2 regions of the Pectobacterium parvum genome follow, and region 1 is predicted to be linked to the other one. Evidence: predicted binding sites of a transcription regulator. Region 1 holds the regulator's gene; the other holds the start of a gene.
The links. The regulator PhoB, encoded in region 1, activates phosphate uptake and scavenging genes when phosphate is short. The targets are predictions, from matches to a motif close to CTGTCATAAAACTGNCNNAT.

Region 1 (5,379 bases):
ATCTTCTGCCAGCAAACTTCGATACGCGTTCCCGCTGGCGTATGGTTGACCGCGTTATACACCAGATTGGATACCGCACTGCGAAGCTGTTCTTCATTACCAAACACGCGGAGGCTTTCGTTCACACGAAAGACGATCTCATGACGCCCCTGACTCAGCGTCTGCGCTTCGCGCTGCAATACGCGCAGCATCAATGGAATATCGACTTTTTCATTCAGATCGATTGCCGTCGCCGCCTCAATACGGGACAGGGTGAGCAGTTGTTTGACCAACCCGTCCATGCGTCGAGTTTGCTCCTGCATGGTATTCAGCGCTTTCCCGCGTAGCGCCGCATCCAGCGTTTCTTCTTGCATCATTTCCAGATAACCCTGCAACACCGTCAGCGGCGTACGCAGTTCATGGCTCACGTTGGCAAAAAAGTTACGTCTGGCGCCTTCAAGCTGGTGCATTTGCGTAATATCACGCACCACCATCAGTAGCTGGCCTTCGGAATAGGGCATCACGCGGAATTCAACATGGTGGGAATTATTCAACTGCAGCGTGAGAGGACGGCTAAAATCCTGTCCTTTCATGTAATTCGTGAATTCGGGATAGCGCAATAAGTTAAGGATATTCTGACCGTTATCTTCCGGCCAGCGGAAATTTAACAGGTGCTGCGCCAGATGGTTACACCAGAAGATCGTGCCTTCTTCGGTGGTGATCACCACGGCATCGGGTAAGGATTCGGCACCGCTGCGAAAGCGCTTAATCAGAAGCGCCAGTTCACGACGTCGACGTCGATTACGCAACTGCATCTGATAGAGCCCGTAAAACAGCGGCTCCCAGCTCCAGCGACCAGGTGGTGGCGTCATGCTGCGGTCAACCCACAACCAATAAGAGAGTTTTAGCTGGTTATAAAAATTCCAGCACAGTAAGCCTAATACGGCGACCAGCAGAAACCAGGGCAGATAGCCAAAAATCAGCCCCAGCAGTAAAGCGGGCAAACAAAAAAAAGCTAGCTCCAATGCCAGCCTTTTCCAGGATAAACGTTCTAGCACGTTAATGTGTCTCCGGTTACGATCACCTCAGTAACGCGTTGAAAAACGGTAGCCCGTTCCCCGAACGGTTTGCACCATTTTGTCATGTCCGCTGGTTTCCAGCGCTTTACGCAGGCGACGAATATGGACGTCGACAGTACGATCCTCAACATAAACGTTAGTGCCCCAAACGTGATTCAGCAACTGCTCCCGGCTATAAACACGTTCAGGATGCGTCATAAAGAAATGCAGCAGTTTAAATTCCGTCGGTCCCATGTCCAACGCGTGCTCTTCGGTCGTCACGCGATGTGAGGAAGGATCGAGGCTCAGGCCACGCATTTCAATCACTTCTTCCACTGCCATCGGTGAAATCCGACGCATCACGGCTTTGATACGCGCCACCAACTCTTTGGGTGAAAACGGTTTGGTAATGTAATCATCCGCTCCCACTTCAAGCCCGCGCACGCGGTCTTCTTCTTCGCCACGCGCGGTTAACATCATCACCGGAATATCACGCGTCAGTGCTTCGCGCTTCATATGCTTGATGAATTGCAGGCCCGACCCACCTGGCAGCATCCAGTCCAATAACACCAGTTCCGGGAATGGCTCCGACAGTTGCGTTACCGCGCTGTCATAGTCTTCAGCTTCAACGGGTTGATAACCATTTTGTTCCAGTACAAAGCAGACCATTTCACGAATTGGTGCTTCATCTTCCACGACTAATATGCGTTTTGCCATTGTTAATCCTGTCGTTAATCATCGTCGCTGTTAGCAGGCGGAGGCATTATGCGTCAGTTTTATGACAGATTTATGAAAAACGCACGGACCGCTCTGCACGATTGTTACAGCGCGTACATCCGATTTTTCGAGCCGCTTTCCAAACTCCTGATTCCACCGCGACAGCCGCCATCCCTGCTATATATAATCATGGCATTACGATGACAAAGCACCATGGCGACGACACACCCTTTCACATAATAAATAATGACAACGTCATCCACCGCCACGCGGCATGAATATCGAGAGAACACGATGCGCATTATCCACACCGCCGATTGGCATTTAGGGCAATATTTTTATACCAAAAGTCGCGCTGCTGAGCATCAGGCTTTTCTAAACTGGCTTATCGTTCAGGTGGAACAACATCAGGTCGATGCCATTATCGTTGCTGGCGATATTTTTGATAACGGCTCGCCCCCCAGCTATGCGCGGGAAATGTATTATAGCTTCGTGGTCGCGCTACAGCGCACAGGCTGCCAGCTCATCGTTCTCGGTGGTAACCACGATTCTGTCGCGATGCTAAACGAATCCCGCGAGCTGCTTGCCTGCCTGAACACACGGGTGATTGCCTGCGCCAGCGACGATCCGGCCCAACAGGTGCTTCTGCTGGAAAACCGTCAGCGGCAGCCCGGTGCCCTGCTCTGTGCAATTCCTTTTTTACGTCCGCGTGATGTATTGACCAGCAAAGCCGGGCAATCCGGGGATGAAAAACAGCTGGCGCTACAGGAAGCGATTACCGCGCACTACCAGCAGTGTTACCAACTGGCTTGCCAAAAGCGCGACGAGCTTGGCCTGCCGCTGCCGATTATCGCAACCGGGCACCTGACGACGATTGGCGCAACCGCCTCGGAATCCGTGCGCGATATCTATATTGGTACGCTCGATGCCTTCCCTGCTCAGGCTTTTCCTCCTGCGGATTATATCGCGCTCGGCCATATTCACCGCCCACAGCGCGTGACCCAAAGCGAGCACATTCGCTACAGCGGTTCGCCCATCCCGTTGAGTTTTGATGAACTAAACAGTGAAAAATCCGTTTGTCTGGTGAGCTTTGCACCTGACACGTCACCGCAAACACCTCCGCAGATAGACATCCTGCCGATTCCCATGACTCAGCCGATGCAGCTGATTAAAGGCAGCCTGAGCGATATTGAAAAACAGCTGGCCACCTTCCAGAACTATCAGGGCGATAAACCCGTGTGGTTGGATATTGAAATCAACACGCAGGATTATCTGAGCGACATGCAAAAACGCATTCAGGCGATGACCGAGAACCTGCCCGTGGAGGTGTTGCTGCTGCGCCGCACGCGTGAACAGCGCCTGCAGGCGATTACCCGACAGGACAAGGAAACGCTGAACGAACTGAGCGTACATGACGTTTTTGAACGTCGTCTGGCAACGGAGACAGACATGGAAGACAGCCGCCAGCAGCGTGTTCGCACGCTGTTTAATCAGGTTATTGATGAACTGGAAAATAGCGAGACGGCCAAATGAAGATTCTCAGTCTGCGCTTAAAGAACCTTAATGCGCTGAAAGGCGAATGGAAGATCGATTTCACACAGGAGCCGTTTTCCAGCAACGGCTTATTTGCCATTACCGGCCCGACCGGCGCGGGAAAAACCACGCTGCTGGATGCGATCTGTCTGGCGCTGTATCACGAAACGCCACGGCTTGGCCTGCTTTCCGCCAGCCAGAATGACCTGATGACGCGTAATACCGCAGAGTGCCTTGCTGAGGTTGAGTTCGAGGTTAAAGGCGTCGGATATCGCGCCTTCTGGAGCCAGCGTCGGGCAAGAAACGCGCCAGACGGCAACTTACAGTCTCCCAAAGCTGAACTCGCGCTCATTGAAGACGGCAAAATTCTGTGTGAAAAGCTCAATGATAAGAAAGAGATGATCACACAGCTCACCGGGCTGGATTTCGGCCGCTTCACGCGATCCATGATGCTGTCGCAGGGGCAATTTGCCGCCTTCCTCAACGCCAAAGCAGATGACCGAGCGGAACTGCTGGAAGAGCTGACCGGCACGGACATCTACGGCCTGATTTCCGAACGTGTCTATGACAAGCACAAGCAGGCAAACGTCGCACTGAACACGCTACAGGCGCGCGCATCAGGCATTCAACTGCTGACCGATGACCAGCGTCAGCAGGTGGAAGAACAGCTTGCCGAGCTGATCCAGCAGGAGCAACGGGGCAACGTAGAACGTGAGCAAGCGCTGACTACGCTGCGCTGGTTTGAGCAACTGACGCAGCAGCACGCTCAGCTAGCCAACACGCAGGCGCAACATGCGAGCGCCGAATCCGCTATTCAGCAGGCTAAACCGCAGCTCGACAGGTTAACTCACAGCGAACCAGCAGAAAAACTGAGGCCGCTACATCAGGAACGAGAGCGCTATCGACAGGAATCTCTTACGCTGGCACAGCGTATTGAACAACTGACCGGGAAGCAGGCCGCCGAGCAGGTGATGTTAACCGCGCTACGCCAGCAGGAAGAAAAAGCAGAGCTGGAGGTTAGTGAGCACAAACGGGTACGCCAGCAGCAAGAGCAAGTGATCAACGAACAGGTTGTGCCACTTGACCATCGCATTACTACGCTGGTGCAACAAAAAGTGCAGCAGCAGGATGAACTGGCAAAAACACAGGCTCGTCTGCACGCCGATGAAAGCAAACAAACCCAGACAGCGGCAGAACAGCAGCAGGCTACACAGCAGCTTGAACAGATCCAGTCTTACCGCCAGCAACACGCGCATCATCAGCAGTGGGGAGAACAACTTCCTCTGTGGCGCACCCAGTTCCGGCAATTGCGCCAGCTTCAGGACGAGCAAGAGAAGCTGAAGCAAAAACAGACGCAGCACACCGCACAGTCGGCAGTGCTACAGCAAGAGACGGTGACGCTGGCGGCAGAGCAGCGTGAACAACAAGCGGTCGTTGATGCCGCCCGTCAGCAGTTCATGCAACACGATGAGACACAGCAAAAACAGGACGCGCACCAGTCGCTTTCCACCCTGCAACAGCAGTTTAATCAACGCATTGACCAGCGCGCTGAACGCCAACGGCTCGCGACAATCAGCGACCAGTTCCAGCGCCTGCACGTTCGCAAACAACAGTACCTAGCCAAGCAGGATGAGGTACAAGGGCATATCAGCCAGTCAGAAATATTGAAGAAACAGCAGCAATCTGAGTATGAGCAGCGAAGCCAGCATCTGGTCGATCTAGAAACGGTGCTCCGGCAGGAAGAGCGTATCGTTAAGCTGGAAGCCGAACGCCAGCGGCTCCAGGCTGGAGACGCGTGTCCGCTATGTGGTTCAACCGAGCATCCGGCTATCGAACGCTATCAGGCGCTGCAACCGTCTGAAACCCAAAGCCGCCTGACGGCGCTACAGCAGGAAGTGAACCAGTTAACGACAGCGCTGGCGAATACGACTGCACAGTTGGCCTCGCTAGCGCAACAGCGGGAACAGCTACAACAGGAGATCGCTCAGCTCGATAGCGAACATCATGCCCTGCGGCAACAGTGGCAAGATGTCAGTGAGCGCTTACAAGTTAACTACACGCTGGAACAACCGGATGAGATCGCAGTCTGGCT
Region 2 (5,379 bases), 1.3 Mb from region 1:
AGTAATCCGCTCCCGACGATGGCATTCGCCAACCCGCCACCCGCCGTATTAGGCGGCGGCGTCATTTCGGTAAACAACGCCAGAGACATGCCATCCACGCCTCGGGTCACGGTCGAAAACAGAATCCAGACCAGCCAGAACAGGCCGAACACCATCGTGGACATGGATAAGAACAGCGCAATGCGGTTTTTCTGGCGACGCCAGGCCTGCATTTTACGCCGCGAACGCTCCAGAGCAGCGTCTTGCTCTATGCCTAATGTAGCCATTAGCGCGCCCCCTCATTTTTAGCCAGACGCATAACCATCAGCTTTGAACATGCCAGAACAATAAAGGTAATCACAAACAGAATCAGCCCCAGCTCCATCAGCGCCGCCGTGTGCAGGCCGGATTCCGCTTCGGCGAATTCGTTCGCCAGCGCAGAAGTAATACTGTTGCCTGGCATATACAGTGACGCGCTGTCGAGCTGGTAGGTGTTACCGATGATAAAGGTCACCGCCATGGTTTCCCCCAACGCGCGCCCTAATCCCAACATCACCCCGCCGATCACACCGTTTTTGGTGTAAGGCAGCACAATGCGCCAGATTACTTCCCACGTCGTACAGCCAATGCCGTAAGCGGACTCTTTCATCATCACCGGCGTTTGCTCAAACACATCACGCATCACCGCCGCAATGTACGGGATAATCATGATGGCCAGAATGACGCCAGCCGCCAGAATACCGATCCCGAATGCCGGGCCGGAGAACAGCGAGCCAACAATAGGAATGCCGGACAGGACATTGCCTACCGGCTGTTGGAAATATTTGGCAAACAGCGGAGCGAAAATGAACAGCCCCCACATGCCGTAAACAATACTCGGTATGGCCGCCAGCAATTCAATCGCCACGCCAAGCGGACGCTTCAACCAAGCTGGTGCCAGTTCTGTCAGAAATAGCGCAATCCCGAAGCTAATCGGAATCGCAATAATCAGTGCAATCAGTGAGGTAACGATGGTGCCGTAAATCGGAACCAGTGCACCAAACTGCTCTGCGGGCGCATCCCACTCTTTCGTCCACAAGAAGGCAAAACCGAACTTCTCGATGCTAGGCCAGGACGCCACAATCAGGGAAACAATGATGCCACCCAATAGCAGTAGCGTGACCAGCGCCGCCAGTTTTACCAGCGCGCTGAAGAGGATATCGCCATACTTTCCCGGGGCTTTGATAGTTGGCTTGTACTCCGCCATACGTCTCTCTTCTCGTTTTAACTACATTTGATAAGCTATTGAAGGCAGAGAGGTTGCTATCACCTCTCCGCCCCGATACGACTTGTTATTCCACTACGCATTTCCAGAACCTGACAACCTCATCACGCTCTGGGTATCAACACGACGTGTCGATACAATAATTAGTACAGTGCTTTACCGCTGCTGTCTTTTACCTGAGTTTTCCAGGCAGCACGGATTTGCTCAACCACTTCTTTTGGCAGTGTGGCGTAATCCAGTGCTTCAGCTTGCTCACCGCCTTTTTTGAACGCCCAGTCGAAGAATTTCAACACTTCAGTGCCCTGCTCAGGTTTTTCCTGTTTGGTGTGAACCAGGATGAACGTGGTTGAAGTGATCGGCCATGCATCAGCGCCTTTCTGGTTAGTCAGATCCTGAGCGAAAGACTTGCTCCAGTCGATCTCTTTAGCTGCGTTGCTGAAGCTTGCGCCAGTTGGGCTAACCGCTTTGCCATCAGCAGAAATCAGTTTGGTGTAAGCCAGGTTGTTCTGCTTGGCATACGCGTATTCTACGTAACCGATAGAACCAGGCAGACGCTGTACGAACGCCGCGATACCATCGTTACCTTTACCGCCCAGACCGGTTGGCCAGTTCACGGTAGAACCTGCGCCAATCTTCTCTTTCCACTCTGGGTTCACTTTTGCCAGGTAGCTGGTGAACACGAAAGAGGTACCAGAACCGTCAGCACGACGAACCACAGCGATATCCTGATCCGGCAGCTTGGCATTCGGGTTCAGTTTAGTGATTGCTGGGTCGTTCCATTTTTTGATGTTGCCCAGGTAGATATCACCCAGCGTTTTACCATCCAGCGTTAAATCGCCAGATTTGATACCAGGAACGTTCACTGCCAGCACTACGCCACCGATAACGGTTGGGAACTGGAATAAACCATCCTGTGCTAATTTGTCGTCAGCCAGAGGCGCGTCAGAAGCACCGAAATCGACCGTTTTAGCGATAATCTGTTTTACACCGCCAGAAGAACCGATGCCTTGATAGTTAACTTTATTACCGGTTTCTTTTTGATAGGAGTCAGCCCATTTAGCATAGACAGGCGCTGGGAATGTCGCACCGGCACCGGTGAGGTTAGCAGCAGCTAAAGCAGAAAATGCCGTCAGAGAAAGGGTTGCCGCAACAACACTGGCAAGAGTGGTACGCATCGGTTTCATAATCCCTCCTGTGGGATACTCAAACATGTCGACGTAACGTCGTTATCTATCAGAGTTATCAAATCAGAGTGTAGTTCGCAGGAGGAAAAATAGGACAATTTGGTGACAGTAAAATGTACGTAATATGACAGTTTTATGACAAGGACACAGAAGGCAGGGAAATTCAGACCTGACCAGCCAGAACAGGCGTTCTGACTGGGGAAGGAAAGAGGTCAGTGGGTCTGGCTATGGCTCAGCAATTTGTAAATTGTATCAGGCTTATAGCTATCGCCCTGATAATAAATCGCCCAGTCGGTTACCCACGATATATCAATAGAGTAAACACCGCCTTCCTGCATATCCTCAACGTAGAACGGATGATTGATTAATGTCCCGGTGACGACCGCATCGTCGATTTTTTCGGGCACAAACCACATGTGTTCACGCTCTTCCCCCTCTTCACCATGAGGAATGCCAAACTTCACCATAAAGCGCCATTCACTTTCGACAGGCTCAAGTGCTTTTTTGAGTAGTTTCGCTAAAAAACCCGGCTTAGCGGGTTCGTCACTCACATGGTAGTTTTTAAACATATTAACGAAATAGTGCCAGCGCAGCTGTGCCTTACGTGACATTTCTGCCGTTTCCGCATTCGTGCGCCAGAACATGATGGCATTCTGCTCATCAAATCCTTTAAAGAACGTTTGCAGTACAGGGTTTTCTTCGTTGGTACGAAACAGCATACAGGAAGGCTCCTGATGCACGTCATCTCGATCGGCGCGATCGCCCAGAAACACGCCTTCCGGCGTCCCTTCCAGATCGTAGCGCATGTCTTCCAGAGGCCGCAGTTGGTCAATCGGCGTGGATTGATTCACATGCCGTAGCCCTTCTTCAAACGGCAACGCCACCAGATATTCATAGCCGCTGTCCGTTTGCCCACACAGAATCGGCTCGTTAAAGGTAATTTGCTGATTTTGAATGGCATTATTGACAAAACTTCTGAATAAATCCGGGATGCCATAATACGAACTGAGCGTCTCGGGAATGACTAATTCAGCCTCGGTCAGGCCGCATCGCGCCAGACCATGCGAGTGAAACCAGAATGTCGTTGGCGGATCGTTCTCGGTGTCGTACACGGCATGAATGGTATACAGCGATTCAATTTCTGGCAGGACATCATCTTCCAACTGAAAACGCAGCCATTCACGGGTAAACACATTACTGCCAGCAGAAATATCGATGCCCAAGAGGAAATCCGGTACAACGGCGTTTAATAAGCGCAACTGGTGAACGTAGTCTTCCAGCGGATTTGGCCCAAAAATACATTCAACCATCACTTCTTGCGTGGCCGCATTCGCCTGCGCCAACAACTCGGGCGAAATCGGGTCGGTTGAATACGCTGGCACGATTTGGTTCTCGGGGTCGCGCCCTGAAATCTCAAGATAAAACGCCAGCTCGCGCTCATGATTCCGACAGGTATAAAAGAATCCACCCTGTTCCTGCTCGGTATAGCTTATTTCGCCATCAGTGAAAAATGATTGCGCCTCTAACAAGCTCTCCAACAGTGGATAGCTCATCTCCCGTGAGGAAAAAGCCACCATCGTTGAAGGCGCTTTATCACCCTTCCCTTCGGCGATATCCAGATATTGTTGTTTGTTATTCATATAAAGAACGTATCAATATTCAATATGGTGTAAACCAATATACCCAATAAATTTTGATGAGGAGAGCGGGAAAACCTAAAAAAGAACGAGAATGAAAAATGGGGCTTACGATGAAAATTGAATGAAGGTAGATAATATGATAGTTATTTACCTTCATTTTCAATAAGTTACTCTACCGTAACAGATTTCGCCAGGTTACGTGGCTGATCGACATCGGTGCCTTTAATCAGCGCGACGTGATAAGACAGTAGCTGCAACGGCACCGTATAGAAGATTGGCGCAATCACTTCTTCGATATGCGGCAGTGGAATAATCTTCATATTTTCGCTGCTGGTGAAACCCGCATCTTCGTCAGCGAAGACATACAGCTCACCGCCGCGCGCACGAACTTCTTCGATGTTGGATTTCAATTTCTCCAACAGCTCGTTGTTCGGTGCCACGACAACAACCGGCATATCTGCATCAATCAAAGCCAACGGGCCGTGTTTCAGCTCGCCTGCCGCATAGGCTTCCGCATGGATGTAAGAGATCTCTTTCAGCTTCAGCGCCCCTTCCATCGCGATCGGGTACTGATCGCCACGGCCGAGGAACAGCGCATGGTGCTTGTCAGAGAAACCTTCCGCCAGAGCTTCGATGAGTTTGTCCTGAGACAGCATCTGCTCAATACGCGCTGGCAATGCCTGCAAACCATGAACGATTTCATGCTCAATTTTTGCATCCATACCGCGCAGACGGCCAACACGCGCCACCAGCATCAGCAGAACGGTAAGCTGGGTGGTGAAGGCTTTAGTTGAGGCCACGCCAATCTCTACGCCCGCTTTGGTCATCAGCGCCAGATCGGATTCACGCACCAGCGAGGAGCCAGCAACGTTACAGATAGCCAGCGACCCCAGATAGCCCAGCTCTTTGGACAAACGCAGCGCTGCCAGAGTATCCGCCGTTTCACCGGATTGAGACAGGGTAATCATCAGGCTGTTCTTACGCACGGCAGGTTTGCGGTAGCGGAATTCGGAAGCAATCTCCACGTCGCACGGAATCCCAGCCAGTGCTTCAAACCAGTAACGGGAAACCATACCGGAGTTGTAAGACGTACCACAGGCGATAATCTGAACGTGTTCAACCTTCGCCAGCAGTTCATCCGCTTTCGGGCCTAATTCAGACAGATCGATCTCGCCATGGCGGAAACGCCCTTCAAGGGTGTTCTTGATCGCCATCGGCTGTTCGTAAATCTCTTTTTGCATGTAGTGACGATACGCACCTTTGTCACCGGCATCGTAATTCACTTTTGATTCAATTTCTTCGCGTGCGGCAA

Region 2: the regulator PhoB is predicted to act here: its motif matches at 2,550-2,569, upstream of pstS (phosphate ABC transporter substrate-binding protein PstS).

The regions. Positions count from the first base shown of each region.
Region 1 covers NZ_CP087392.1:3,516,271-3,521,649, forward strand. Annotated here, with positions in the region: gene phoR (phosphate regulon sensor histidine kinase PhoR) at 1-1,037, opposite strand, end outside; gene phoB (phosphate response regulator transcription factor PhoB) at 1,065-1,754, opposite strand; gene sbcD (exonuclease subunit SbcD) at 2,049-3,287, shown strand; gene LOZ86_RS15800 (SbcC/MukB-like Walker B domain-containing protein) at 3,284-5,379, shown strand, end outside.
Region 2 covers NZ_CP087392.1:142,168-147,546, forward strand. Annotated here, with positions in the region: gene pstA (phosphate ABC transporter permease PstA) at 1-266, opposite strand, end outside; gene pstC (phosphate ABC transporter permease PstC) at 266-1,225, opposite strand; gene pstS (phosphate ABC transporter substrate-binding protein PstS) at 1,387-2,427, opposite strand; gene LOZ86_RS00620 (DUF4026 domain-containing protein) at 2,640-4,067, opposite strand; gene glmS (glutamine--fructose-6-phosphate transaminase (isomerizing)) at 4,235-5,379, opposite strand, start outside.